One region of the Undibacterium sp. Ji22W genome, then DNA from elsewhere that is predicted to be linked to it. Evidence: predicted binding sites of a transcription regulator. Region 1 holds the regulator's gene; the other holds the start of a gene.

What was found. The regulator NrdR, encoded in region 1, represses ribonucleotide reductase genes. The targets are predictions, from matches to a motif close to CACNANATNTNGTG.
Region 2: ACO0KW_RS00665 (ribonucleoside-diphosphate reductase subunit alpha) is a predicted target of NrdR. The motif match lies at 3,253-3,266, and genes of this name have one in related genera.

What each region holds. Positions count from the first base shown of each region.
Region 1 is NZ_JBMPOU010000001.1:1,992-17,117, reverse strand. Features, by position in the region: gene ACO0KW_RS00075 (translocation/assembly module TamB domain-containing protein) at 1-1,831, opposite strand, end outside; gene ACO0KW_RS00070 (autotransporter assembly complex protein TamA) at 1,871-3,733, opposite strand; gene ACO0KW_RS00065 (ExbD/TolR family protein) at 3,743-4,186, opposite strand; gene tolQ (protein TolQ) at 4,215-4,910, opposite strand; gene ybgC (tol-pal system-associated acyl-CoA thioesterase) at 5,084-5,506, opposite strand; gene ACO0KW_RS00050 (SDR family oxidoreductase) at 5,580-6,326, opposite strand; gene glyA (serine hydroxymethyltransferase) at 6,960-8,207, shown strand; gene nrdR (transcriptional regulator NrdR) at 8,411-8,863, shown strand; gene ACO0KW_RS00035 (type IV pilin protein) at 8,985-9,455, opposite strand; gene ACO0KW_RS00030 (pilus assembly protein) at 9,492-13,067, opposite strand; gene ACO0KW_RS00025 (pilus assembly PilX family protein) at 13,101-13,649, opposite strand; gene ACO0KW_RS00020 (PilW family protein) at 13,646-14,599, opposite strand; gene pilV (type IV pilus modification protein PilV) at 14,635-15,126, opposite strand, start outside.
Region 2 is NZ_JBMPOU010000001.1:150,316-165,441, reverse strand. Features, by position in the region: gene ACO0KW_RS00665 (ribonucleoside-diphosphate reductase subunit alpha) at 62-2,986, opposite strand; gene ampD (1,6-anhydro-N-acetylmuramyl-L-alanine amidase AmpD) at 3,639-4,196, opposite strand; gene ACO0KW_RS00655 (sigma-54-dependent transcriptional regulator) at 4,237-5,793, opposite strand; gene ACO0KW_RS00650 (two-component system sensor histidine kinase NtrB) at 5,790-7,529, opposite strand; gene ACO0KW_RS00645 (PP0621 family protein) at 7,545-7,820, opposite strand; gene ACO0KW_RS00640 (cytochrome C assembly family protein) at 7,817-8,626, opposite strand; gene ACO0KW_RS00635 (S46 family peptidase) at 8,951-11,113, shown strand; gene ACO0KW_RS00630 (hypothetical protein) at 11,481-12,230, shown strand; gene ffh (signal recognition particle protein) at 12,577-13,935, shown strand; gene ACO0KW_RS00620 (SWIB/MDM2 domain-containing protein) at 14,489-14,917, shown strand; gene rlmF (23S rRNA (adenine(1618)-N(6))-methyltransferase RlmF) at 15,105-15,126, shown strand, end outside.

The sequences.
Region 1 (15,126 bases):
CGGAGATTTTCTGACCAGCCAATTCGCCAGTTAAGCTTGGCAATTGCATTTGAATACTGATCTGCGGCGTTAAGCTACCGGTCACATGGATTTCGCCATCTAGCTTTCCAGCTGGTGCTGCCCACCAATGAGCAGGATTAAATTGAACCAATTTTGCCTGCAATTTAAAAGGCCTGTTCCCCTCGAAATTCATTTCTCCAGCGCCGCTCAAACGTGCCTGATCAGCCTGTAACTCAAAACGTTTAAACTGCAACAATCCGCTATCACCACGCGCATTCAGCAAAAAACTGGCATCCGCGTTCAAACTCGCTCGCGGATCATTCAATTGCGCTTGAAAATCTAAACGGCTATCTCCCTTGGACTGCAATTGCACCGCCCCCCCAATTCGACTTTGACGCAAACGGCTATCAAATTGCGCTAGATCAAGATCTTTCAGCGTCAACTGCGAATCGATTAAAGGTAGCAACGCAGGGCGAAATTGCACAGTCGTATCGGCCTGAATACTTCCAGCCTTTAATTCGATCTTTGTTTTATTTAGACTTAGATGTTGACCCTGCCATTGAATTTTTGATTCAAGCAGTTTCAACGGCAATCCGTGCTGATCTATCGTTTGCACCACAGAATTTCGTAGCGTGATTTGCCCGATCAAACTCCAAGGGTCAATTGGATTGGTGGCGCTGCCATTTTTAGAGGGTGCCTTATTGTTAGTTTTTTTGTCAACCTTATTGTCAGCCTTATTGTCAGCCTTATTGTCAGCCTTATTGTCAGCCTTATTGTCAGCCTTATTGTCAGCCTTATTGTCAGCCTTATTGTCAGCCTTATTGTCAGCTTTTACCGATACCTTTTTATTTTCTGGCTTGACCTGTCCCGAGCTGCCTGGCAAATTCGGTTGAAGGTCGAGTGCAATGTCGAGCATCGCATTCGGCGCCGCGGGATTAATCCATTGTGGATTCAATTTCTGTATGCTCAGTTTTGCGGCTTGTAAGGGATGTAGTGCGAATGGTGCCAATTTCAGTTGCAAATCAGCGTTCACTTGTTGCTTCGGGTCGGCCAGTAAACCATTATCAGTTTTCTGTACTGATTTAGCTTGCAGTAATAAGTCTTGCAAACTTCCGTTCAATTTCCCTTGCAGTAAAACTTGGGGAAGATCGTGAGTGGGCTGACCGGAATACACAAAATCACCATCAATTACAAAAGGGCGGTCGGTTTGCGCTTTGCCTTGCAAATGCAAACCACCCCAATCCGAATTGAGCTGCAACGATATCTGATGCATATCAGAATTTGCCTTCGCCTTCGCAACGATGCCGGTCAATGTAAGTGGCGTAAGCTCCTGATGATCGGCAGCCAATTGGCTGAAAATCAATCTTCCGAGAGCCAGATGCTGTACATTGATCGCGAGCGGCAAATGCAGACTTGCGGGCAATACAGGCGCCGTGTCGCTAGGGACGCTAGCGATACGCACGGTGCTTGCTGACAAGCTGATGATCTCCAGCCTCCCGCTCCACAAAGCCCACGGCTCCCAACTCAACTGCAAACCACTGATCACTAACTTATGTTGAGTGTCACGATAGGCCACTTCATCAATACTCAGTTGATCCGCCAATCGACCATCCACCTGACTAAACTGCAACCGGCCACTACTTAAATTTTGTACAGTTTGAAATAGAAACCGGCTTCCTGAATTGCTTTGAAATATCCACGTCACACCCAACAAAATCACAAATACGATCCCCAACACGACCCACAGCACGGTTCGTCCGAACTTAGCGGCAGGCTTGGAAGCAGGCAACTGCGAATCTACGTGTTGCGATGATTGGTTTTGATCGGACATCCTGGGCATCAGAGAATCAGAGATAAATAGTTCGTTGGATTAAAATGCAATAGCAATTGAAAAGTCTAACCGAAACCTTTTAACTTGCTTGCCATAGGCTAAATCCAGGGCTATCGGACCTGCTGGTGTTTTGATCCGGGCGCCAATACCTAAGCCTTGTTTGACTTTAAATTCGCCCCAGTTGCGCGCTGCGTCACCGGCATCAACGAACGCTGCGACACCTAGGGTATCAGTACGCCAATGCACATATTCAAGACTGGAGGCAGCCATGATGCGTCCGCCAGTGGTTGCTTGTCCATTAGCCACGCCTAGACTTTGATAGGCATAACCACGCACCGATGTGCTTCCTCCAGTACGAAATAAATAATCTTCAGGAATACCGTCGACGCTAGTGCTAAATACCTTACCAAATTCGGTGCGAAACAGAAGACCATCGCGTGCCGCAACGGGTAACCAATACTGATACTTGCCCACCATACGCACAAAGCGCTGATCAGAAATCAGCGCCTTATCAGACACGGCAAAATCTAACTGCGCACGTTGACCACGACGCGGAGAAAACACATCATCGACATCACGCCATGTCCAACCTACGCTAGCAACTAGCGCCCGACTATGGCGCTCTGTTTCGCTAGAAGTATTTTCATTTTGCACGACTTTTTCCTGGGTATAATTTAATCCCAGACGCTGCTCCACCATGCCATTAGTAATACTGCGCTTCACACCCAAGGCCGAGCGCGTTTTTAGTAGGCCGGCTAGGTTGGAACGATCAAATAAAACGCCAAAAGAATCTAGTCGATTGTTATCATTAGGTGGCAGATATACATCCGCGTAGGAGAGTTGACGCTTTTGTTCTAGTCGCACAGCGGAACGCAAATCCCAGACCCGATCCAAAAAATTCCTATCACGATAGCTGACTTCGGTACGCAAACCGGTACTGGAACTGACACCCGTACCAAAGCCTAAATCGCGAGTTTGCCGCTCGACCAGCGACACTTCGATTGGCAATGCGTCTGCTTTCGTACTATCAGTATCGATATTAAAAGCGACGGTTGAAAAGTACGCAGAGTTTTGCAAAGCGCGCTGAAATTCCACTAAGCGTGTGCTAGAGTAAGGCTCACCTTTTTTGGGGGGATGAAAGCGATCAATCAACCACAAGGGATAACGTTCTAAACCGGTCACCAACAAATCACCGATCACAAAGGCGGCTCCGCTATCGACATCAATTTCCAAAGTCGCGGCGTGGCTATCGGCATCAATATTGGCGCGACTATCTACCAAAGTGGCGCCCGCATAACGATACGCCCGGAGCTTTTCCATCAACATGGTTTTAGCATGGCTCCAATCATCCTGGCGAAAAGCCTGAGCTTGCTCCAGGCTCCATTCCTTCATCAAACTATCTCGCCGTTTAATCGCTTCGGTATCGCCGCCCTCGGCCGCAGTTTGCAGCTCACCGGTAAAATTAATACTCACTGATTTGATCGTTGTACGCGCGCTGGGATCAACTTTTATATCAATGCGGGTACCGTCACTACTTTTATCAAATTCAACTTGCGCAGAAAAATACCCTTCGGTAGCTAAAATTTCGGCAATGTCTCGCTGGAGTTTACGTAACAAGCCGGGAGTTGGAATCTGTGCTTCCGCACTGGATGATAATACTGGCACATGTTCATTGAGCAAATTAGCAAGTGGCTTACTCAATTCGCCCAAGTAAAATCTGGCGAAAATACCATCTGCTTGCTGTGCAGGCATCACTGCCGGGGGGCTTAAGAGCGCTGGGGTCGCAGGTTCCGCAGAGTTAATCTGCTGTGCCTGCACCTCTCGCATTCCATAAGCAGCCAGCAATAATGCCGCTGCGCTGAAGGCTAAGGACGTAGCTGCTCGCGATATATATTGACCCATGCTAATACACTACTTAGTAGCGAGCCCCACACGTTGAATTCCTAATTTCTTAGCTTCAGAAATCACTTGAATGACTTCATCATATTTGATGTCTTTATCACCGGAAACCAGCACAGATAATTCTGGCTTGGCCTCATGATATTCCTTCAATTTGCGCAGCAATTGTTTGCGATCAAGTGCGCTCTCTTTGCCCTCTTGCTTGCTATTACCATTGGTACTGCCACGCGTGGTGATGCTAATCGTCGCAGAAGTATCTGGGCTTAAAGTGATCTCGATAAAATCGGATGGCGGTTTCGTCGACTGTCCAGCAGTTGGCAAATTGATGACATTAGGATTTGTCATCGGTGCTACCACCATAAAAATCACCAGCAATACCAACATCACATCGATGTAGGGAACCACATTGATTTCAGCCTTAAATTTGCGTTTACGTTCGCCACGAAGAGAACTCATGTTTGCGCTATCAGCTTATTCTTGTAGTTCAACGTGATTGTCTTTGCAGAATATTCGAAAATTCTTCGATAAAAGTTTCGAAGCGAATCGCCAGGCGATCGATATCGTGCGAGTAACGATTGTAGGCTAAGACCGCTGGAATCGCCGCAAACAAACCAATCGCCGTCGCAATCAGAGCCTCGGCGATCCCCGGCGCAACCGCACTCAAAGTTGCTTGTTGCACATTCGCCAGACCGCGGAAGGAATTCATAATTCCCCATACTGTTCCCAATAAACCAATGTAAGGAGAAACAGAGCCTACCGATGCCAGAAAAGACAAGTGCGACTCTAAGTGATCCATTTCTCGTTGGTAGGAGGCGCGCATCGCACGCCTTGCTCCATCAAGCATCGCGGAAGCATCAAGGTTTGCCTTATTGGCCGCTTTCACTTTGTGATATTCGTTCATACCGGCTTCAAAGATACGTTCCAAAGCGCCTGTTTTATCACGGCTGCCGCGGTGATTAGCGGTGGCTTGTTGATAAAGCTCAACCAGATTGCCACCACCCCAAAATTGTCTTTCGAATTGTTCAGTCTGTGTCCGTGCTTTTTTGATAGCGAACATTTTACTGAAAATATAGTTCCAGCTCGTCAGCGAAACCAGCAACAAAATCACCATCACAATTTGTACTAGTGGTGATGCATTCAAAATCAGTGCGGAGAAGGAAAGATCGTGAGTAACTGTCATGATTAATTGGATAGAAAACTAAAACTCAGAGAATGCAAAAAAGTCGGCACTCACGTCAAATACCATTGGCCGTTTTTTTGCTAATTTTTACTGCCTGTTCTTCAGCACGCATTTCCTGTACTCCATTGGCGAAATTATTCATACGGAGCACAAACATGCTTTGCACAAACAACTCAATTCATTGGAGTTAAAAATAATGCCGGGTTAATTAACTGCAATACCGGTCTCGGAATTGGCATCGAACGCCATTGCGTACGATCAACACTACAAATCGTCACCTTAGCACTGGTCAACAAGCGTTCTGCGCAGCGCACCTCTTGCGAAAAAACAATCGATGCGCGACCTGTTTTTTCGACCTGCACTGTCACGATAAGTTCATCATCCAGTCGTGCTGACGCATGATACTCGACCGCGGTCGATTTGACGACAAACACTGAATTAAATTCTTGTGCCATTTGGTTTTGATTCACGCCAATTGCACGTAACCACTCAGTACGCGCACGCTCAAAAAATTTCAGGTAGTTCGCATAAAATACGATGCCGCCTGCATCAGTGTCTTCATAATATACCCGCACCGGCCAACTAAAAATCTGCATTCTTACCTATCTCTCTTACTGTTCTGTATTGCTGGAAGTCAAATTTATTGGGACGCAATTATTGCAACTCGATTCAATTGCGCTGTATCGCCAAGGGCCCAAATCCCTGGCACATCGGCATCATCTCGATATAATTGATATTCACGTGCGCTGGCAAAGTGGCGATCCAGTAGGCAGTTTCTGCAATATCTTCCGCCGTCAACGGTTGCGTGCCCTGATAAACCTTCGCGGCGGCCGCATCATCGCCTTTCAGACGCACATTTGAGAATTCCGTACCGCCGCACAAACCAGGCGCAATATTCGTAGCGCGTACGCCTGTGCCGATCAAATCCGCACGTAAGTTCAAAGTGAACTGGTCAACAAAAGCTTTGGTCGCTCCATAGACATTGCCGCCCGGATATGCAGTTGAACCCGCGATTGAACCAATATTGAGAATGACACCATTTTGCCGGGCGATGAAATGCGGCAACAAAGCATGGGTCATGCGTACCAAGCCTTTATTATTGGTATCAATCATCGTTTCCCAATCATCCAAATTCGCACTCTGTGCTGGAGCAACTCCTAATGCCAAACCAGCATTGTTGACCAATACGTCAATATCGCGCCACTCGGAAGGCAGGCTCTCGATCATCGCAGCGATCGAGAGTTTGTCGGAAACGTCTAATACCACGGCATGTAAGGCACTTCCCAATTCCGATTGTAATTGTTGCAAGCGATCGATACGACGCGCAGCTGCAATCACACGATGTCCAGCTTGGACAAATTTACGCGCCATCGCTTCACCAAAACCTGAACTTGCTCCTGTGATAAGAACTAGCATTTTCCCCTGCCTTCAATATTTATTGATAAAAGCGGCATTTTAAAGGTTTTTAATAGGTGAGACTTTGAGATACACCGACAAAAGACAAATCCTCCCATCTAATTTGGCGGAAACCGCCCGTGCAGCCTAAATTTAATAATATTTTTATCACGTTTAATGTCACTTCAGTTTTAACCGTCTTCAGAATTTCTGCAAATTGAATGATCTCTTATGCGTCGCCTTATGCATAAAAATTCGGGCTTAGCCGGCTGACAGACCAGAATAAGCAATTTTTACAAACAAAAATCGAAAACTATTCATGCTGAGCCTCCCCCTATTTTCACTCGGTTCAAAAGCTGTGTTTACCTTTACATAACTTGCCGAAACACCCCTCTTGACGTAAAATTCGGGCACCATTTTGTCTCACGCAACTGGCGAAAATGCCGCAATTTTTTATCCAAAGATTGTCGGCAGAAGATGGAGTTCCATCGTGAAGCGTGAGATCTGCAGAGTCAAAGATGTCGATTCTGGCCGTACGCATGGGTATCCCGATGGTAAAAGTGATTGAGACTTGTATCCACAAGTTGGAGCATTTTTACAGATCAGTCCCAATTAAATTTTTTCATTTTTTACGCTTTTTTCTACAGGAAACCCATGTTCTCCAAGAATCATACTCTCGCTAATATCGATCCAGAATTGCTCGCCGCGATTCAAGCCGAAAATGTCCGTCAACAAGAACACATCGAGTTGATCGCCTCTGAAAACTATACTTCACCAGCAGTCATGGAAGCACAAGGCTCCCAATTGACTAACAAGTATGCTGAAGGCTATCCAGGCAAACGTTACTACGGTGGTTGCGAACACGTAGACGTGGTTGAACAGTTAGCGATCGACCGTTTGAAACACATTTTCGGCGCTGAAGCCGCAAACGTACAACCGAACTCAGGTTCACAAGCGAATCAGGGTGTGTTCTTCGCGGTATTAAAACCAGGCGATACCATCATGGGTATGTCATTGGCTGAAGGTGGTCACTTGACTCACGGTATGCCACTAAATATGTCCGGCAAATGGTTCAACGTAGTTTCTTATGGCTTGAACGAAAAAGAAGAAATCGACTACGAAGCAATGGAACGTCTGGCACGTGAAAGCAAACCAAAACTAATTATCGCTGGGGCTTCTGCTTACTCTTTGCGAATTGATTTCGAACGTTTCTCTAAAATTGCCAAAGAAGTTGGCGCTTATTTCATGGTCGACATGGCGCACTACGCTGGTTTGATAGCTGCTGGTGTTTATCCTAATCCCGTGCCTTTCGCTGACTTCGTGACTTCAACGACGCACAAATCATTGCGCGGTCCACGTGGCGGCATCATTTTGATGAAAGCAGAATACGAAAAAATCATTAATTCTGCGATTTTCCCAGGCTTGCAAGGTGGACCTTTGATGCACGTCATCGCTGGTAAAGCCGTCGCTTTCAAAGAAGCATTGAATCCAGAATTCAAAACTTACCAAGAACAAGTTGTAAAAAATGCTGACGCGCTCGCAAAAACATTAATCGAACGTGGTTTGCGTATTATCTCTGGGCGTACAGAGTCACATGTGATGCTGGTTGATTTGCGTTCTAAAAACATCACTGGCAAGGCAGCTGAAGCAGTGCTCGGTTCTGCCCACATCACATGTAACAAGAACTCTATTCCAAATGATCCTGAAAAACCGTTCGTCACTTCTGGTATCCGTTTAGGCAGTCCGGCATTGACTACACGTGGCTTCAAAGAAGCAGAAGCCATCAAGATTGGTCATTTGGTCGCAGATGTCTTAGATCACCCAAATGATCCAGCAACGATAGAACGCGTGAAAGCAGAAGTAAAGAAATTGACTGACGCCTTCCCTGTCTACGGTAACTAAAAACCTGAAAAGCCACTCCTTTGAGTGGCTTTTTTATGGGGCATTGGCACTAGCAGTAAGGAGAGCAAGACGCATTAACTCACCACCTCAGGCAGCGATTCAATATCTCAGTTGCTACTAACAAAAAAGAATCTCAAAGATCAAGAACATAAGACACCACTGATGCATACCAAGAAAAATCAGAAATTGGCAGGAGAACTTTCATGAAATGTCCATACTGTCATCATGGCGACACGCAAGTTATCGATACCAGAATTTCAGAAGAAGGCGATACGATACGCCGCCGGCGCCGTTGTGCAAGCTGTGACAAGCGCTTTACGACTTACGAGCGAATTGAATTAGCCATGCCTGTCATTGTCAAAAAGAATGGTAGTCGCTCCGAATACGAATCCTCCAAATTGCGAGCTAGCCTGATGCTAGCATTACGAAAGCGTCCAGTCTCTGCTGAGGCGGTTGATACTGCTATTCAACGCATCGAAGAAAAATTATTGGCGAGCGGCGAACGTGAAGTAGTGTCGGGACACTTAGGGGAACTTGTGATGCGCGAACTTAAACGCCTAGACAAAATCGCTTATATTCGATTCGCCTCTGTTTACAAAAGTTTTGAAGACGTGTCCGAGTTTGTCGAGGCGATTCAGGAGGTTAAAAAAAAATAGCGAGCAACTTAATAATTTGCTCGCTAATTGGTCGCCAAAATAATTACCCGCTACTTACTGCTTACTTCTTACTGCTTAGTTGCATTAATACGCCGAAAATTTAATGGCACACCTTGCAATTCTACTTAGACCAACAGGACTCAGTTGTCACTCCAGAACCTAAGGTACCAGAGGTGCCTTTTTGGCCCAGTTGATTGTAAGTGAAGGTCGCGCAAGCATCGGCAGCCATCTTATTCGCTGGAACTGCCTCGATAGAAAAAGTTGTTGCTGATCTTGCTGGCAAAGCACTAAATGCAATGTTGTAATTTATTTTTGATCCCGTAGCACCTCTCGGCGAAACTAAATTCGGCAAAACAGGTGCTGTCGGAGCCGCTCCTGAAGTTTGCAAGTACGAGTTATTTTCAGTAAAAAAACGCTCCATGAACTGCGCATTTTCCAATATCAATGCACGCACTTCTGCTCGACTACTTCTACGCACATTTTCACGGTAACTTGGATAGGCGACAGCACTAATGATCGCAACTATTACCAAAGATATCATCAACTCAATTAGCGTAAAACCACGCATATTAAATTCTTTACGTACTATCATATGTGACCTTTTCTATAAATTTATCGGTGGTTGAGATTATTGACGGCCAATCAGCTGTCGCCATAAGCGCACCGTCGGAATCCCATCAGACAAAGTCCTGTTTTCACCACCAGTTGGAACTGTTCCTGTTCTCGCGTCGGCTTGGAAAATTTTCACTTTACGATTGCCAAGACGAATGATGGTTGTACCGAAAGTCGCACTTGTTTGACGTCCACTCACCATCGTATCTGAACTATTAACTATCCCATCACCGTTTGTGTCAATGGACTTGTAACCCAAGGCTCCACCATTTACTGGGCTGATCTGCAAGGTCGTCGATAACGCGTCAATGACACACAAATCAGCACTATTACCTGGTACAAGGGTAGTGAAAATTACTTGATCCTCGAAGATAATAGGGTCATTCACAATTCGCTCCCCACTCTTTATTTTCAAAGTAATATACCAACCACGTTTTGAAGTCCAGTCTACGACATTTTTGGACACTGAATAGAAGTTAGCGCTTGCAGATAATGTCTGTTCAACCAATTGTGATTGCGTTACCTGGCTTGAGGTTGTTTTATCCCAGATACCATACAAAGTTTCTTTATCTGTTGTCGCAGCATCAGTATCCTCATAGATCTTGCCAGATCCAAATACAACCATATAGCCACCATCCGGATGTGGATACAACTGTGGTTGCGTTGTAATTGGTTGTTTTCTGCCGCTGTCAACTGCGGTAAATAGTGGTAACCCACTCAATGCCACTGCTGGTGTTGTCGTCAAAGATGGTACCGTACCCGTGGTAACAAAATCGAATTTCCACATGTTCCCTTGACGGTCTCCTGCATAGACTGCTTTGATCGTAGAGTCAGCATTCAATAACAACTTTGGAGTTGCCAACCCATTTGGGACAGAGACACTGCCGACTCCGGTATCGAGCTTTCTAATGACATTGCCAGTTTTCAAATCAACAATATATAAGACTGCTTTTTGGTTCGTGCTTTCAAATCCGTTTCCGAATATTGCGACCCAACGACCGTCACGCATAACCCCTATTTGGGCAACGCCAATTGTGTACCCCAAGTCATTGTCGGCACCGCGAGTCGTGGCACTGTATTCCCACATCACTTTTGTGTTATCAAAACTCGTTGGGTCAGTAACATCCATCGCAAAAACCGATCTACCGCCAGCACCAGTTGTACCGACCAAAATGCTACGCCAAGGTGTAGGATCGGCAGCGATCGCGGCATCCGCAATCATTGGTGTACCATCAACATAAAATCGATGGACGTAATTGGGTTTTGCCAATTCTGGAAGGCCTGGGATAATGGCATTTGGTATGTAGGCGAATCTTTCACTACCTCCGGTAGAAGTATCAGTCGCGTCAAACGCGTGCAACATACCATCATTGCTGCCAACATAAACTGTCGCTGCACGTGTTTTCTTAGTAGTCAAGAATTGATTGTAACTACCTTTCCCCCGAATATCGCTTGGCAAGAAAATATAACCACCATCTTTGCCTTCTTTCACATATTGTGGATCTGAGTTAACCAAATCTCCTAACAAAACTTTTCTTGCACGAAAAGGTTTAGATTCCAGAGTTTTGTCGCCCTTTAAATAGTCGAGAACTTTACTGCCGCTCACGGTAAATGCTGGCGCGTAAGCAGCTGCTGCTGTGTCAAAAATGCCTTGATCTGAAGACCTTAAATTTGAATAACTAAAATCGATACCACCGGTACCCGTCAAATTCGATGTCACAATTTTACGTGATGCAGGAACCGGAATTTTTGTGTCCGTATCCCAATCATTTGGCGTCTTGATATTTCCTGTGATCTCATCTACAGACTTTTGCTCCAGCCTTCCAGACCAGTCAGCGGTTTGATAGGTAGACGTATACAATTTCAAACCTATATCTAAGGTATTTTTGGACGTTGCAACCGCTGCAGCGTCACCAGAACGGGCAGCAATTTCATTCAATGCGCTATTTAATGCATCGGAAAATTCTTGCGGATTACCAGCGTTAAAATATTTTCCACGTGAATTCAAAGCTGCATGCCACAAATCATCAACTTGATAATCATTTGCAGTAGCTGCGGGCCAATTCTTGGTTCCAGCTTTCAAGGCGGGCAAATCAGCGACCGGATCCAAAGTGCCTGAAACCCCAAGCCCAACCGTATACTGAACGAGATGCTGCCAAAAAGCAGGGTCAGTCCCATCTCTCGATGGAGGAACGTTTTTCTTAGCCTGCCCCCAATCCGGACGTAAATCATTCACCCAGTAATACATAGCGATATCCGCTAAAGTGTCTGTTGTTGCATCCTTGTACGGCGGCGCCGCAGTATATTGATAAACAGCACCCTCTGAGCTTGTTTTCGATGTGCCATTTTTGGCATCCCAATCACCCGTTCTGCCAGAACCCGCGCCATTACCATTCCAATATCCATCGGTCATCAAGATATTATAATTTTGTCGACAACTTAACTGATCAGTGGTGAAGCCAAGGTTATATTTTGTTTGCCATGGGCCTGTAATCGTCGTATTCATAAAGTACTGCCCGATATCATCAACAGCTTGGCGTAAAGGTGTACCAGCCGCTGGCACTTTGCGTTGGTAAAGCGTGTTGAGGAAATTTTGCTTATTTGTGACCGCAAAATCATCCGAAACGTTGGTGACCTTTGTGCCTGTTGTATTAATGGTGCCAAAGCCAACCCTTAAGGTTGCAGCTTGATTAGCGAACGCACGTCCACTACCAGCTCTGGCACTCAAAATACGCGAACGGTAGTATTGAAACCAGTTTGCAAAATTGATGATTTCTTCCGCATAGGTACATGTACTTAATGCACAGTCTGACCGTGTTGACGCTTTCGCAGGAAATGCTGTCCCAAGTTTGATTTCGACCCTACTAAAACAACTCAATTGACTAGTTGTGCAAGTACCCAGATTGCTTGGATTGTATTGAAAATAAGTGGCAGGATAAAAAGTCGTCTTCGACGCACCATTTACGGTCCAAGTTGGCGTCGTTGTCACGTTATTTGCTGCATCAGTCAACCACGTATTTGAGTGTAAAGTCCGGCTTTGCTCTATTGTTAAATTCAAAGTTGCAGTACTCATACCCGATACGATCACGGGATTATATTTTGCCGCCGTTGGATCTGCATTAGGCAATTTACTGCCGTACGGGTTAGTGGTAGAAATCGAAGCAGGATCAACCCATGGATCATAGCGCACGTTTGGATCATAGTAGACTTTGTTCACGGCAGGCGAACGCCAGCGCGCAACAGTGATATTGTCTGAGAATCCAACGACTGCTTGGTTATTTGTTGAATAATTCCCAGCACCACTCACATTATAAACATCGGCTGGCGATGGAAAAACTCTGGTCACCCAACAGTTGCTACCACAATAGGTGAACATGTCAACGCGACTACCGTCGAGACTAGAATTTCCGGTTGGTGTTAGCTCTTCCGGCATAGCCTCAAACATCATCGAACCGGAATCATCCAAGGTATAAAATACATTGGGCGGAACATTAGCTTTTACCAAAGGTGGCAAATTTGAAATCGCCGCAATTGAAGTCAGAGGCAACAACACTTGTGCCAAAATCAGCGCGCGAACTACCATATTGGTCATGGGGGATTTTTTAGTAAGCATAATAAACCTCAATTAATTATTGCCACAACGAATGACTTCTTGCAGCCACACTTTTGCTGTATCCACACTTCCAACCCCACGTGCGGTAATAACATAAGGATAAAAATCCTTACCGCGATCATTTGGTATTTCCCAGCGTTCAATCATGCATCGCGGTTGTTCGACAACATTAGAAATCTGATTTACACCCGCCAGCTTAATGGCTGGAAATTCACCGCCATCGGTCCAATTCGCAGCTTTAGACCACTCATCAGGGAAATTTTTTGTCACATCAGTAATGTCCGATTCTTTCTTCGATGGGATTACCTGAACTGTAGCTCCCGTGCGTAATTGACACATCTGAAGTGACCCGACCGCCAACACTAAATTGCTCTCACAAAATCGCAGAGCTTTCTCCGCAGCCTGAAACGCTAGATCTTGAGCGCGTAGATTACCCGTCACTTTTTCATCTAAGGTAGCTTTTTTTATAGCGGTCACCGCGAGCATAGTCATAATAATCAAAAAGATCATACTCACAACAAGCACGAAGCCGTTTTGTCGATGCTTGAAAACACGTTTCATGTTGCCCCCACTGAGCGATTACGGATTGCTACCGTTGTTGAAAAAACGCCACGCAAGCGCTTATCTGTAGCAACAACCTGATTATCATTGCAGTCACGATATGACTGCTTTGCCGTAGCAATATTATCGTTTGCAGAGCGTACAACGATACAAATTCGCACCGAGACTACATTTTCCCAATCACCTGCCGTCACCATATCCGCGGTTAGAAACCGATTAACATTCTGCACAGTAGCGCTTCCCACTGTTGACAATCCATAAGTAATTTTCATGGTTTCAACATTTTCAGCAATAGGTTGTGCTGCATTCACAAGATTGGTACCGGGCGGAGTCGTACCATTACCCCGACAATACAATTCTGGATTTCCTGTGGCCGCATTATTTTGGACATAAAACCGATTTTCAATCAAATAGTAGGCAGCCGCACCTGGGCGCCCTTTCTCTTCGGGGATAGCCGGGGATAGGATAATGGTAGCGCCTAGGCAGTCTGTAGGAACTGCACCACCTGTTGCAACTATGTTTTGATCCACCACATATCTGACGAGAAAAGCATCGGACGAGGTTCCTGCCGCACAAGCCAATGCAGATACATCTGCTGCCGTATTTGAGAAACCACCTGCACATCCACGAATTGCATTGACCGATGATCCAGTACGTCGATCCGAATAGCTAGTGTATGTTGCCGGGTAATTTTTATTGAAATTTGCCGGATTGGGATCATTGTCGGCAGTGTATTTCTCGTTCGAGGTTAAAATTGTCCCATAACCAGCCATGCGCACATGAAAAGCCATCAGACTCAACGCTAACCGACCTTCTTCATCCAAGCGAGTTTTATCATCATTGGCTCGAAATGTTTGGCGATTCCCTACAAACAAGGACGATATCGCGATCAAGATCACCATTCCTATCGTCAACGCAATCATAATCTCAACCAGGGAGCGTCCCTGCATCCGCAATATTGCTTGCGATATTTTTCGGTTTTGCTTCATATCGAAAATCTCAGATTAAAACAACGAACACCAGCAGGAGCTTTTGCTACCGCCGGGCAATTGGCATCCAATGTCGAAAAACTTGGTTCTTTCCACATTACCGTCACGTCAAAAGTTGAACCAACCCCGCCTGCTACTGGCACTATTACACCCGCTCCACCAATCAATCGACGCTGCAACGAGCGCAACCACTCCTGAAGGTCGTTGGCAGCAACCTGATTGGTGTCACAAATCGACGAATTGCAGTTATTTGGAGGAGCATGAGTCGCCGCCGAACTTGTTGCATATTCATCATTAAATGTATATTTAAGTTCATTCGCTGTCCTATCAGCCGCGATATTGGTGGGCACATTACTGATGACCCAATTACTTCGCATGCGTTCACCAAGATCATAAGCAGCTTGTGTTGCTTCTGAACGTTGACTTGCAGTTTTTTGAAATTTCATCGCGTTGATTTGGAGACTTGCTAATCCAAGCAAGCCAATCGC
Region 2 (15,126 bases), 150 kb from region 1:
CAAAACGATGGATTTAAATCACCACAACAAATTGCCGCGGTGACCTTTCGCTTTTAGGAATTTATTGGCAAGCTTCACATTCTTCGAAACCTTGGTCACCTGGACGTAGGTAACATGCCGCGCCGTCTGCCTCGATGGATGATGCTGTCGCCACTTCTGCGCTGGCAGAATAACCACTATTCCCACCATCGACCGCCACCGCATTCAATGCGCCTGTTTTACTTGTCGATTTCTCGGTATGCGTTGCACCGATAGTACGCAGGTAGTAAGTCGTTTTCAAACCACGCAACCAAGCCAGTTTGTATGTCTCATCCAATTTCTTACCGGATGCGCCAGCCATATAAATGTTCAAAGACTGTGCCTGATCGATCCATTTTTGACGACGGGAAGCTGCCTCCACCAACCAAGTCGGGCTGATTTCAAATGCCGTGGCATACAGTTCGCGCAAATCTTCTGGTATGCGATCTATCTTCGCCAAGCTGCCATCGAAGTATTTCAGGTCAGAGATCATCACATCATCCCACAGGCCACGTTCTTTCAAATCGCGCACCAAGTGCTCATTGATTTCGGTGAATTCGCCCGACAGATTCGATTTCACATACAAGTTCTGATAAGTTGGTTCGATACAAGCGGCAACACCAATAATATTGGAGATAGTCGCAGTCGGTGCGATCGCTACGCAATTGGAATTACGCATACCGTACTGTTTGATACGATTGCGAACGATAGTCCAGTCCATGGTTTCAGAGCTGTCGACTTCAAGGTAACCGCCGCGCTCGTCGGCCAATAACTTCACAGAATCTTGCGGCAGGATACCGCGATCCCATAAAGAACCTGTGTAAGAACTATAACGACCACGTTCCTGCGCCAATTCGGTTGAGGCCAGATAAGCGTAGTAGCACACCGCTTCCATCGAGGTATCGGCGAACTGCACCGCATCCATCGAAGCGTAAGGAATGCGCATCATGTGCAAGCAATCTTGGAAACCCATAATGCCTAAACCAACAGGACGGTGACGCAAGTTAGAGTCACGTGCTTTTTTCACTGCATAGTAATTGATGTCGATAACGTTATCGAGCATACGCATAGCCGTTGTAATCGTGCGCTTGAGTTTTTCATGATCCAGCTTGCCATCTTTCATGTGGGCTGGCATGTTCACGGAACCCAAATTACATACGGCGATTTCACTATCATTCGTGTTCAACGTAATTTCGGTACACAAGTTAGAGCTATGCACGACACCGACATGTTGTTGTGGTGAACGAATATTGCAAGGGTCCTTAAATGTGATCCAAGGATGACCTGTTTCAAATAGCATAGACAACATCTTGCGCCACAAATCTAAGGCGGCGATCTTTTTGGATAGTTTGATTTCACCATTTGCTGCTTTTGCTTCGTAAGCTGTGTACGCCTCTTCAAAAGATTTGCCGAATTTATCATGCAGATCAGGCACATCCGATGGTGAGAACAGAGTCCAGTCGCCCTTCTCCATCACGCGCTTCATGAACAAATCTGGAATCCAATTAGACGTATTCATATCGTGCGTACGACGACGATCATCGCCCGTGTTCTTACGCAACTCCAAGAATTCTTCTACGTCCATGTGCCAAGTTTCGAGGTAAGCACACACAGCGCCTTTCCGCTTACCACCTTGATTCACCGCAACCGCTGTGTCATTGACCACCTTCAAGAATGGCACAACACCTTGAGATTTACCATTTGTACCTTTGATATGCGCACCCAAAGAGCGTACTGGCGTCCAGTCATTACCTAAGCCGCCTGCATATTTCGCCAACAAAGCGTTTTCTTTAATCGCTTCATAAATACCATCAAGATCATCCGCCACTGTCGTCAAGTAGCAAGAGGATAACTGGGAACGTTGCGTACCACTATTAAATAGAGTGGGCGTTGAGCTCATGAAATCGAAGCTGGATAACAAATTGTAGAATTCAATCGCGCGCGCTTCGCGGTCGATTTCATTCAACGCCAAGCCCATCGCCACACGCATGTAAAAAGCCTGAGGCATTTCGATACGGATATCGCGAATGTGTAAGAAATAGCGATCATACAAAGTTTGCAAACCGATGTAACCAAATTGCAAATCGCGGTCAGCCACCAAGGCATTTGACATTTTCTTCAAATCGAATTGCGCCAATTTGGCATCGAGCAAACCAGCTTCGATACCTTTTTTGATAAATTTCGGGAAGTATTCGACGTATTCATCGGCAGCATCTTTTTGTGCAACTTCCTTGTTAAATACTTCTTTACGGACTGTATGCAGTAACAGACGCGCAGTCACCTGGCTATAAGCAGGTTCTTTTTCCATCATGGCACGGGCGGCCAAAATAGCTGACTTGTGCAATTCTTCGACTGGCACACCGTCATACAAATTCTTTAGGGTTTCGATGAGGATTGCTTCTGCATCTACCAATTTCTCCAGACCAACGCAGGCTGCAGAAATCAGCGCGCGTACTTGAGCGACTTCCAACACCTGTGGTCTACCATCAACAATCACATGAATTTGCGGAACTTCAGCATCTGGCTTACCAGCAGCTTGCGCTTCTAATTGGGCACGACGTTCGTCCATGCGCTTAGCGCGATACAAGACATAAGCACGTGCAACATCATGCTCGCCGGAACGCATCAGTGCCAATTCAACTTGATCCTGAATATCTTCGATATGAAAAGTACCGCCATTTGGCTGGCGACGCATTAAAGCAGTCACCACGTTATGCGTGAGACGCTCAACTAATTCACGAATTCTTGCAGACGCTGCACCCTGACCACCATTGACTGCCAAAAATGCTTTTGTAACGGCAATCGAAATCTTCGACGGCTCAAATCCAACCACAGCGCCATTGCGGCGAATAATGCGATAGTCGCTAAAACTCGCCGTTGGAGTTCCGTGGGTTTGTGCAGATAAGCTAGCTTGTGCTGCAGCAGGATCATATGCTTGGATTGATGATATTTCTAATGAAGAGTGCATTTCGCCTCCAGGTTCAGGGTCTTATTAAATTAAGGTGAATATTGCGTTCGTACTGCGAGTTTTACCAAAATGCTGTACTGCAAGAGTTTGAAAGATCATCAAACTCGACTTCAACTTCTGTGAATTTGTGCTCTCTATGTCGCCGCCAAAAATGTCGTCATACTTTGACTTTGGTGCATGACCGAAAGCGAGCATTTGCGAGATTTTTTAGCACATTGAGAAGAGGAACACGTGAAAAAAATAATTTTGGGAAACATTCCAAAAAACACTAGATCTAGTGTGTTTATTTTTATTTGCACTAATTCTAGTGTCTCAACTCAAAGAGCGCAACCGCTTTTTTCAACTGGAGACCGATATATTTCGATCAAAAGCGGTGCGAGCATTTGACATTGGTCAAGCCACAAAACAACGGGGATTACAACGTAAGTGACCACTAACATCAAGTGCTGAAAACTTGTGCAAGCAGAGAAAATGAATTGATGAAATTGCGTTCAACAGCATCAAAAATTTAATTTGATCGTGATAAAAATAAACCACAGATGACTACTATCTATAGCATCTTTTGTACGTTTATTTGTATTCAGGACATATGTTGCAAGAATTTTCAGCAGCAGACAAAATCGCTCGATGAATTCATGACGATCAATAAAATCTAATCGGTGGCGTCCATGACCATCCAACCTGGCAGACTTTGTTGAAAACGTTGCCAATCGAAATACGGCCCTGGATCGGTCTTGCGTCCAGGCGCAATATCCTCGTGTCCAACGATGTGTTGTACCGGAAAGTGTCGCAGGAGACAAACACTCAAACGCGTCAGACTCAGATATTGTGCATCTGTAAAAGCACAGGTGTCACACCCTTCCAATTCAATCCCGATAGAAAAATCATTACAAGCTTGGCGTCCTTGGAATTGCGAGAGACCTGCGTGCCAAGCGCGCGCTGACCCAGCAACAAACTGGAAAAGTTGGCCGTCACGTCGGATAAGAAAATGGCTAGAAACTTGCACCCCACGCAAACTCGCAAAACTAGGATGCGCATCGCAATCAAGCCGGTTCTGAAATAAATCCAGAATATAGTCACCACCAAATTCAGCCAAAGGCAAACTGATGTTATGAATCACTAATAAGTCGACCGCCATACCAGCGGGACGGGCACCGAAATTCGGCGAAACCACGACCTGTGCCTTTGTACACCAAGCATGTGCGTCCATTTCCCAATCGTCGGTAGCGGCGGCGGGCAAGCTAAATGGCTCAATCCGTTTCAACATCATTAATCTTCAATTTTTGTATCGAGTAACGCAATTGACGAAAACTGACGCCGAGTAATTCTGCCGCTTGGGTACGGTTATTACGGGTTTTGGCCAAGGCACTACGAATTACCTCACGCTCAATTCTTTCCAAGTAGTCAGGTAATATACAAGGCAAATCGGGTGCTGCAAACACCATTTCCGAACCAACTGACTGATCCGACAGAAATGAAGCGGTATCCAACGAGCCATCGACGATTAAGGGCACGAATACCTTATCGGGACCACTTTTCGGCTCGCCGATTGACTCACTTATTGATCTAGTGAAGTGATCATGCCGTGACGCAGATCCTTCCAGCGCAGTCGGTGCGCGCAGGCTTGACCCAGAACGTAAGCCTAAGTCAATTACATCAATACAGCCGTCGTTGGCAAAAGCAGCGGCGCGTTCCAAGATGTTTTCCAATTCACGGACATTGCCGGGAAAGTCATAGGCTTGCAGTGCGGCCAAAGCAGCTTGGTTTAGACTAATAGGATAGCCAGGTGTCGCTAATTTTAAGAGTATACAAGTTGCCAATTCGTGAACATCACTTAGTCGCTGACGCAAAGGCGGCAACAATAACTCAATCACATTCAAACGATAATAAAGATCTTGACGGAATTTTCCGGCACTCACACAAGCTTCTAAATTTTGATGCGTCGCACTAAGAATTCGCACATCGACTGCTTCTTCAACCGTCGCACCAACCTTGCGTACGCGTCGTTCCTGAATTGCTCGCAACAACTTCACTTGCATCGCCAACGGCAAATCAGCGACTTCATCTAACATGAGAGTACCGCCATTGGCCGCTTGAAAAAAACCATCTCTATCGTCATTGGCGCCAGTAAAAGCGCCTTTGCGATAACCAAAAAATTCCGCCTCCATCAATGCTTCGGGAATAGCACCGCAGTTCACGGCAATAAAAGGCTTATCAACTCGTGCACTATTTCTATGGATTTCACGCGCAGCCAATTCTTTGCCGCTACCCGATTCGCCCGTAATGATCACTGGTGCCATGCTGCGCGCCAGCCTGCTTATTTGTGACCTGACATGTTGGATTTCAGTTGATTGCCCAATTAAGAAGGACGGACTAGAAGGCTTGGCCGAGACGATCGCAACCTGCTCCAAAGGTTTGACATTCTGCATTTGCAATGCCGACCGCACCAACTTGCGTAGTTGATCTAACGCAACGGGCTTAGAGACGTAGTCAAACGCCCCCGCCTTTAACGCGACCACAGCATTATCTGCACTTCCAAACGCAGTAATGACAGCAATTGGTGTCGCTTTAAAATTAGCACTGACTTCCTCCACCATCTCTAAGCCAGAGCCGTCAGGTAGACGCATATCGGTCAGCACCAAGGAATAAGTGTGCTTGGACAAAAAACGACGCGCGACTTCCAAGGATTCGGCGGTGTCGACTTCCAAGCCCATTTTAATGAGGGTGATTTCCAATAGCTCGCGAAGATGGGCTTCGTCATCAATCACCAGAATACGCGCAGAATGGCTCAATTCATTTGGACTCATGATTTTTCATTCGAAGAAAAATTAATAACGAAGCGGCCACCCGGATCCATACCATATGTCGACGTCTCATCATTCCTGTACTCATAGTCAAGCACCGCATGGTTATTCAAGCATAATTCACGCGCCATGTACAAACCTAAACCAGTGCCCTTGCTCGACGTTGTATAAAACGGTTCAAACAAATGCGCACGAACCAGAGCGGAAATTCCCGGACCATCATCCTGAATATGCAATTCACGTCGGGTTCCGGAAGATATTTTGATATTCAATCGTATGCAGCCTGGTTTACCACTGGCATAACGCACTGCATTCGAAAGTAAATTGGTAATCACTTCATGCAAATGCCCAGGATCAAACACCACATAAAAACGGGCACTATCACTCAAATGAATCAATTGCTCTGAAATTCCGCGCGTCTCAACAAATTCCTGCACAATATTTCTAAGTTCATCCATCAACAAGATAGGCTGCAGATTCATCTGCGCCTTACGCGACAACTTCAAAATATCTTCAATTAATTGATTCAGCCGAGTCACATTATCTTCAACAATTTTGAGCAAGCGTCGCGCCTGAACTTCATTGTGCACATCTTCCCCTAACAAAGAAGTGGCATACGAAATCGAAGACAATGGGTTACGAACTTCATGTGCAATGCTGGCGGTCAGACGCCCCATTGATGCCAACTTGAGTTGCTGCGCCTGATTTTCCAACTCAGACACGTTTTGCATAAATATAATGGTACAGGGCGTTAAATGTAAATCTACGTGATCAAAATCGCTTTCATCGATTCTGACAAAACGCAATTTCAAATGCGTCGCCGCTTCATGTGGCGCCTCTGTGGCAGAATAACTAGCATTGAGATTGTGCTCCTCCACGTAATGCCTGATCACTGCAAAAGACGCCCCCTCGTTACGTAACCAGCTCGTGGTATCTGGCTGTTGCCTTTGAGTCCACTCGTCCAAAGCTTTTGCGATAGGCTCAAGACTAGGGATTTGGTTCAAACGTAATTTTTGTTGTGTGGGACGTGTCAGTTTAGCGTTTCCCAGCATGCGCTCCGCCGCGGGATTCGATTCAAACAAATAACCTTCTTGGTCAATTACCAAGATGCCGTCATTCATATCGGCGATCACTGTTCTGTTAATCGCTTGTTGCAGAGCCAATTCAAAACCACGTTGATTGGCTAACTCTTCTTGTCCGATCAGATTTTTTGCTAAGCGGTTGAGAACATAGACCACTGCAAAATAGGCCGCACCGTATAAGCCCGCCTGCGAAATAATGTTGCTGTCTTCATTTTGCAAGACCTGATAAGCGTTAACCATCAACAAAAACAAGGAGACAGCTGACACAAAAAATAGTGCCAACAACATCGGACCCAAAATACCCAAGCCGGCTAGCGGGAACAGATAAAGAATGATTAAGCCACTTTTACTACCGCCAGCACCCACATACAACAATGAAATAACGACAATATCGAGCGTAATCTGCGTCACCAGTTGCAACAAAAATCGCTGCTGCCAACGTACTTTGATCGCAATAAATGTCACTGCGATTAATAAATAGCTCGCCGCTAATGCACGTAAAAATGCGGGCTCAACTAGCCAATAATCATTAAATGACTTAAAACTGAGAGAGAGTAGTAAGGCAAGTGCAACAATGACACGCGAAAAATTAAGCGTCTGCAATGAACGCCATAAAGTCGCACTTATTTCCGTATGCCGAACATCATGGGTGATCATTGCGTGCCATTTTGCTTAATGTGACTTAGTCGCAGCTTCGGCATGCTCTGCACAACAAAATTGTTGAGAGTCACGCAAAACTGCCTCCGATGAAGGAAAATAAACTTGGCAATAAGCACAATTTAACATCGCTTCAACACGTTTAGAGCCGGACGATTGTGGGAAAGTATTGTCGCCCCAAGCGGTTTCTTCGGTTTGTGCTTGATTAGACGGGGGTTGATTCGCGCGAAAACTTTTACGGACAGCGAAGTAAACTAATACCGCCAAGCCTAACCACATCAACAATCTCATAACACACTCCTGTGCAACAACACTTCCATCACAAAGCGGCTACCGACATAGGCCAGCAAGAGGCTCAAAAAACCAAACAAAGTGATCCGTAGTACAGCTTTTCCACGCCAGCCACGCCATTGACGACCAGCTAGCAAGACGGCAAACAACAACCAGGACAACAAAGACAATACCGTTTTGTGATCCCACTTAAACGCGATGCCAAGAAATTGCTCAGAAAAAATAACACCTGATAAGACCGTCAGGCTTAAGAAAATAAAACCTAAGGTGACTAATAAGAACAAGATATGTTCCATCTTTAAAAGTGCTGGCAGACGATCTAAGGCTTTCTCTAACCAAGACTGTACAGGCTTGCCGCGCATTCGATGCAATTGTCTATCTTGCACGTACATGACGAGTGCATGAAATGCGGCAATTGTCAGCGTACTATAGGCAAGTAAGGCGATTCCTACGTGCCATGGAAACATCGCTGGTTTATCCGTTAAGTGAACCAAGCTTCCTGGAAAAGCAAGTGGCAACAGTGCGGTAACCGCAGCTTGTGGCAAAATCAAAATTCGTAATCCATCTAAGGAAAAATTCCGGTTCTCAACCAAATAGACTAATACCGACACCCAGATGGCCGCGGACCACATGACCGCAAAACCTATGCGCAGCGCATCAATGGCATAAACACTCAAAGCCAGTGCTAGGCCATGCGCAGTCCAGCCAAGCGCCGTCAGCACCAGCCCCAGCATGCGTCGACTATCAGGTATAAATGGACAGATCACATATAAAAGCGCTGCCACCAAAGATAAATAAATTAGCATGGTGCAAGTTTACACTATGTTCGAACTATTTTTTTCTCTTTGTTTGGGAATTGAGCGAGTACCTGAAGGCGATCTGCTCCAGCGCAAGACATTCCGGAACCTGAACACGAAACACTTAAAAGTCCTCTGCGGAAACTTTATAAGTCCTAATTACAACAAGCCTAAATATATGTACAAAAAGCTTGAGCAATTCGCTTGACTAAGAATGGTCGCTTCTAGATACTCGCATGCACTCCAGAATGGGAAATAGGATAATTGATCGCCTGAAAATTATCCCCAATGGCTGGACTAATAAAAATCAATCGTCTTTTTGCAGGAATTAAAATGAAAAAATCACTTTTCGCTTTAGCCGCACTCACACTCACCGGCGGTTTCGCACAAGCCGACGAAGGTATGTGGATGCCACAACAGTTACCACAAGTAGCTAAACAACTCAAAGCCGCAGGTCTAAAATTAGACCCGAAATCATTGACGCAGTTGACAGAATTTCCAATGGGCGCCATCGTCAGTCTGGGCGGTTGCTCAGCCTCTTTTGTCTCGTCTATGGGCCTTGTCGCGACCAATCACCACTGCGTGTATGACAGCGTGGCGCGCAACTCCACACCAGAACGCAATCTGTTAGCGAATGGATTCCTGGCAAAAACTTTGGCAGAAGAATTGCCCGCTGGCCCTGGTTCTCGCATTTTCGTCACGACCGAAGTGACGAATGTCAGCGATAAAGTAATCAGTGCTGATGTCGCCAAGTTAACTGGAAAAGCACGGGGCGATGCGATCGAAAAAAATCAAAAAGCCATGATCGCCGCTTGCGAAAAAGAAGCTGGTTTCCGTTGCAGCATTCCTTCTTTCTACGGTGGGTTGGAATTCTATTTGATCAAACAAATGGAAATCAAAGACGTCCGTTTAGTACATGCTCCTGCTGAAGGTGTCGGCAAATTCGGCGGCGACACGGATAACTGGATGTGGCCACGCCATACAGGTGACTACGGTTTCTACCGCGCCTACGTGAGCAAGGACGGCAAGCCAGCAGAATTTAGCAAAGACAATGTCCCTTACGTGCCTAAGCATGTATTGAAATTGGCCAAAGATGGTTTGAAAGAAGGCGACTTCGTGATGGTCCTCGGCTACCCAGGTCGTACAAATCGTCATCGCTTGCCATCTGAGATTTCATATACCTTTGACTTTGAGTACCCTAATTTCGTCAAAGGCTCTGCAGAAACATTGGCAATTATCGCCAACGAAACCAAAGACAATAAAGACGCAAACTTAAAATACGCGAGCATGGTTGCTGGTATCAATAACTATTACAAAAACCGTCAAGGTATGTTGGATAGCTATGCGGGCAGCGACATTTTGGAGCGCAAATCCAAAGAACATGCCGACTTGAAGACATGGGTCAACTCCAATCCTAAGACGAAAGCGGAATACGCCGCAGATATCGACAAGATTGAAGCCATCTACGCAAAACGTGATGCTACAGCGAAAAAAGAATCTTTTTTAGCCTCGTCTTATCCACGTTTCCTGAGCACCGCACGCACTTTGTATCGCCTTGCGAACGAAAAAGCCAAGCCTGATGCAGAGCGTCGTGCTGGCTTCCAAAATCGTGATTTGTCACGTTTCAAATCAAGTATCGTCGCGATAGAACGCAGCTACGACGAAAAAGTTGATAAAGCCTTGGTCTTAAATAGTTTAGTGAAATACGCTGCGGCACCTGCGACAGAACGCAATGCCAACTTCGATAATGCCATGGGCATTAAAGACGGTATGACAAAGGACCAGTTGAAAGCCTTATTAGATCAAATGTATGCAGGCAGCCAATTTGGTGATCAGGCGTTTCGCGCTACTTGGCTAGAAAAATCCGTCGATGACTTCAAAGCTAGTAATGATAGTTTTATCAAAGCAGCAGTTGGCATGTATGAAGAAGGCATGAAACGCGAAGTTGCTGATCAAGAATCTGCAGGAGATATGCAAAAAGCTTATGCCAGCTACATGAAAGCAAAAATTGCCTACATGAAGAGCAAAGGCCAGGCAGTTTATCCTGATGCAAACAGTACTTTGCGCGTAACTTTCGGTAAAGTCGCCAGCCGTCCATTCGGTGCAGACGGTACAACTTGGACCGCGTTCACTACAGTGAAAGGCGTCGTTGCGAAAGCAACTGGCACAGGTGAATTTAATGCGCCAGCCAATCAATTGGCGGCAATTAAAGCCAAAGACTTTGGTAAGTATGTAGACCCAATCTTGAAAACCGTACCGGTCAATTACTTAGCAACTTTGGATATCACTGGCGGCAATTCTGGTTCAGCTGCGTTGAATGCTAAAGGCGAATTTATCGGTCTGGCATTTGATGGCACCTTAGATTCCATCATCGCTGACTGGGATTACAACAAAGCTTCCAGCCGTTCTATCCAAGTCGATTTGCGTTACATGCTGTGGCAAATGAAACATGTCGACAAGGCGGATAATCTGTTGAAAGAAATGGGCGCGGAGTAAGCGACAGGTCTAATCTGATTGCTGCCTTCACCGTCAGCAGGCTAGACTAGATTAACTAGATTACGGGGTGGGTTGAGAAATCAGCCCACCCCGTTTTCCTTCAGTTAGATCGAAACGTCTGAATCTTCTCATCAGAATTTCTCTTGCGAAAAAAACGCCCTCAACATCGACAAAGCAAGAGTGAATCTTCCCTCTTTATATAGAAGTATTTTTACGACATTTTCTAAATTCTCTCCGAATATTTATTACAATTTAGATCCAATCCAACACAGATACACCGATCGCAATGTCAAATACGAACTCGATGCCAACAACACCCCAAAAGTCTCGTACTCATAAAATACTCGACGCCTTTCCTAAGCGCCCGATGAGCATAATACATTCGCGCTTAACCAATACTTGGCTTAGTTTGGCGATCTTGGTTGTCTCTGCCATATTTCTCTTCTTTTTGCCAATAATCGAAGCTCCTGACCTTATTGACGACTATCGCATTTCAAAGAAACCTGTGAAAGATACGCAGGCCCAAGTAGAAGGTAGTTGTCGTGTGATGCGGCATATTTTGATTAGCTGCAACGCCAGCATTAGCTATCAACCGGATCCGACCGAGCCACAGAAAGTGCAGGTACGTCGAGAATTTTCTTATCTAGGATTTCAAGCCGCCGATTCGATAGCTGCAGTGCGTTCAGAAAAAGACATGCGATTGATTACAACCGATTTGGAAATAAAGCATCTAAAAAATCGAATAACAGTCCTTGTCGTCTGGTGCCTATTATTCTTTTTTATTTGTTTTTACACTGCGCTGTCTATTCTCGAAGATCTACGATTTAGAAAAATGTTGCGTTCAAAAGTACTATTGAAACCTGTCATCGCCGAAGTGACTGAAATTTCAGAAACAAACAGCGTACGTTTTAGCACTTCAATCAAAGGCAAAAAGCGTATTTGGAACAATGCATTCAGAGAAAATGAAGCGCCGTTATTCATATCGACAGAAGCAAATTTAGCACTCGCTGTTACTCTGCTCAACGCTCCTTTTATATTGCTATTGGATGAAGATTTCAGCTGCCTCGACTTTACGGAAGAAGAGGAGGACCGCTTGCGTCAGGCAATCAACGCCTAACCCCGCAGATTCGCTTGCCTCTGAAGCATCGGCAGCTCGAAAACCGTTCAAACGGGCTCTTCAGTAAATAGAAGATGCGATTCCCCATGCCTGAAATGCAGGTCCTTCGCCCCCATTTCAGGTAAAATATGAAGCTTATGTCCATCTCATTGCGTATTCATCGCGCATTAATTACCTATAAATTACGTACAAATATCGTAATCAGTTGTGTGATTGGTTGTGTGATTTTTGCAGGGTGAATCAACTATTGATGTCGTTTTACTTGATATTAATAGATTGAAATAATCAAAATTTCAGGCAATGCCCCTGCAGATGGCCGCGTTAAGATTTTATATAGAGGTTTACTATGCTCGACAATCTAACCCAGCGCCTCGCCAAAGTCGTCAAGACCATGCGCGGCGAAGCGCGTTTAACTGAATCGAATACCGCGGAGATGCTGCGCGAAGTCCGTATGGCTTTATTAGAGGCCGACGTTGCTTTACCAGCCGTGCGTGAATTGATCGCCCGTGTCAAAGAAAAAGCAATGGGTGAAGATGTCATCGGCTCCCTGACCCCAGGTCAAGCTTTGGTTGGCGTAGTACAGAAAGAATTAGCGTCACTGATCGGTGCCGACTTAGGTGACAACGCTTCCGAATTGAACTTCGCCACACAACCTCCTGCGATCATTTTGATGGCGGGTCTGCAAGGGGCGGGTAAGACCACTACCGTAGGTAAGCTAGCTTTATATCTGCGGGAAAAGAAAAAGAAAAAAGTGTTAACAGTCTCCGCCGACGTATACCGTCCAGCGGCGATTGGACAATTAGAAACCGTCACCGCACAAGCAGGTGCTGATTTTTTTCCAAGTACAATCAATGATAAGCCTGTCGACATCGCCTTAGCCGCGCTCGATTGGGCGAAGAAGCATCATCATGAAGTATTGATTATCGATACCGCGGGTCGCCTCGGTATTGATGAAGCGATGATGCAAGAAATCGCCGCCGTGCATGCGGCAGTCAAACCTATTGAAACTCTCTTCGTAGTCGACGCGATGCTTGGGCAAGATGCCGTCAACACTGCTAAAGCCTTTAACGATGCCCTACCATTAACTGGTGTGGTACTTACCAAGCTTGACGGTGACTCACGCGGCGGTGCAGCTTTATCGGTACGCCATGTCACAGGCAAACCCATTAAGTTTGCAGGTGTTTCTGAAAAACTTGACGGGCTCGAAGCCTTCGATGCGACCCGCATGGCAAATCGCATTCTCGGCATGGGTGATATTCTCGCCTTAGTCGAATCAGCACAAAAAGGCATGGATGTCGAAGCAGCGAAAGGCCTTGCAGAAAAAATCAAGGTCGGCGGCAAGTTCGATATGAATGACTTCAAAATGCAGTTAAGTCAAATGAAGAATATGGGAAGCTTATCGAGTTTGATGGATAAATTACCCGCGCAATTCCAGCAGGCTGCCAGCGGTGCGAACATGGATAACGCTGAAAAACAAATGCGTCGCATGGAAGGCATTATCAATTCCATGACCCCATTAGAACGCGCGAAGCCTGACTTGATCAAAGCCTCACGCAAACGTCGCATTGCTACCGGTGCGGGCGTGCAAATCCAAGAAGTCAATCGTATGCTGGCACAATTTGATCAGATGCAAAGTATGATGAAAAAACTCAAAGGCGGCGGCATGATGAAAATGATGCGCGGCCTCAAGGGCATGATGCGATAGGCGTCAACGAAATCCAATTATTGGGTGCAGCGGCGTTGCGCCTCCTCGCAATACCTCAGTATTGCTGCGAGAAACGACTCGCACTGCATCCCTATAATTGAATTTCCGCAGGCAAATCGATTTGCGTTTTTTTGAATGAAACAAAGCCGTTTCGCTACGTTTTCAAAAATCGTAGGTTGGTGCTGAACGAAGTGATCCCCAACATTGCTTGACTAATTTAGGTACTTCAATCCCTACAATCGGCGCCAAAACGCTACTTCCTTCCCACTTAAAACACCCTCCTGTTTTCTCTCTACATCTACATGTCTCCATGTTGAGAATTCTTGTTTTTACGTTTTTTAAAAATCATTTTCATCGAGCACAATCCCATCATTTCAGCCACTCTGCAGAGGAAAAACGACATTTTCCCCTCTGAAAACCACGTCTGTCATGATTTCTCACACATTTTTCGCAAAAAGCAAAAAAAAACACTTGCATCACTCTGTAATCGGCACCACTATAAGCACTGCGTGAAATGGCGCATTTTCCAAGACAATTGTGAAGGAGCCTCAATATGGCAACAGCACCAAAAAAAGCAGCAGCAAAACCAGCAGCTAAGCCTGCCGCAAAAGCAGCAGCGAAACCTGCAGCAGCAAAAAAACCAGTCGTAAAAGCAGCAGCTAAACCTGCAGCGAAGGCAGCGGCAAAACCAGCAGCTAAGCCTGCGAAAGTAGCGAAGCCTGCAGCAGCACGTAAGCCAAATGCAGCTTTCATGAAGCCGATGACTTTGTCTCCAGTATTGGCAGCCGTAATCGGCGCAGCACCAATGCCTCGTACTGAAGTAACAAAGAAAATCTGGGAATACATCAAAAAGCACAAGCTGCAAGATGAAGCAAACAAACGCAATATCAATGCGGATGACAAATTGAAAGCCGTTTTCGGTGGCAAGAAACAAGTCTCCATGTTTGAAATGACAAAACTCATTTCTGGTCATCTGTCCTAATCGGATCTGATTTCCATATTGCTTTGGGCAATGCTTGGGTCGTAAATTTTACTACCCAAATCCCAAACAAAAACGCCCGCAACGCGCGGGCGTTTTTGTTTGTTAAATATCAAAATCATTCAAGATTGACTGATTCATTTACACACTTTACTACTTAATTACCGCCTCACATCTTGCAAATCCACTTATGTCTAGCCCTCGCTACAAAT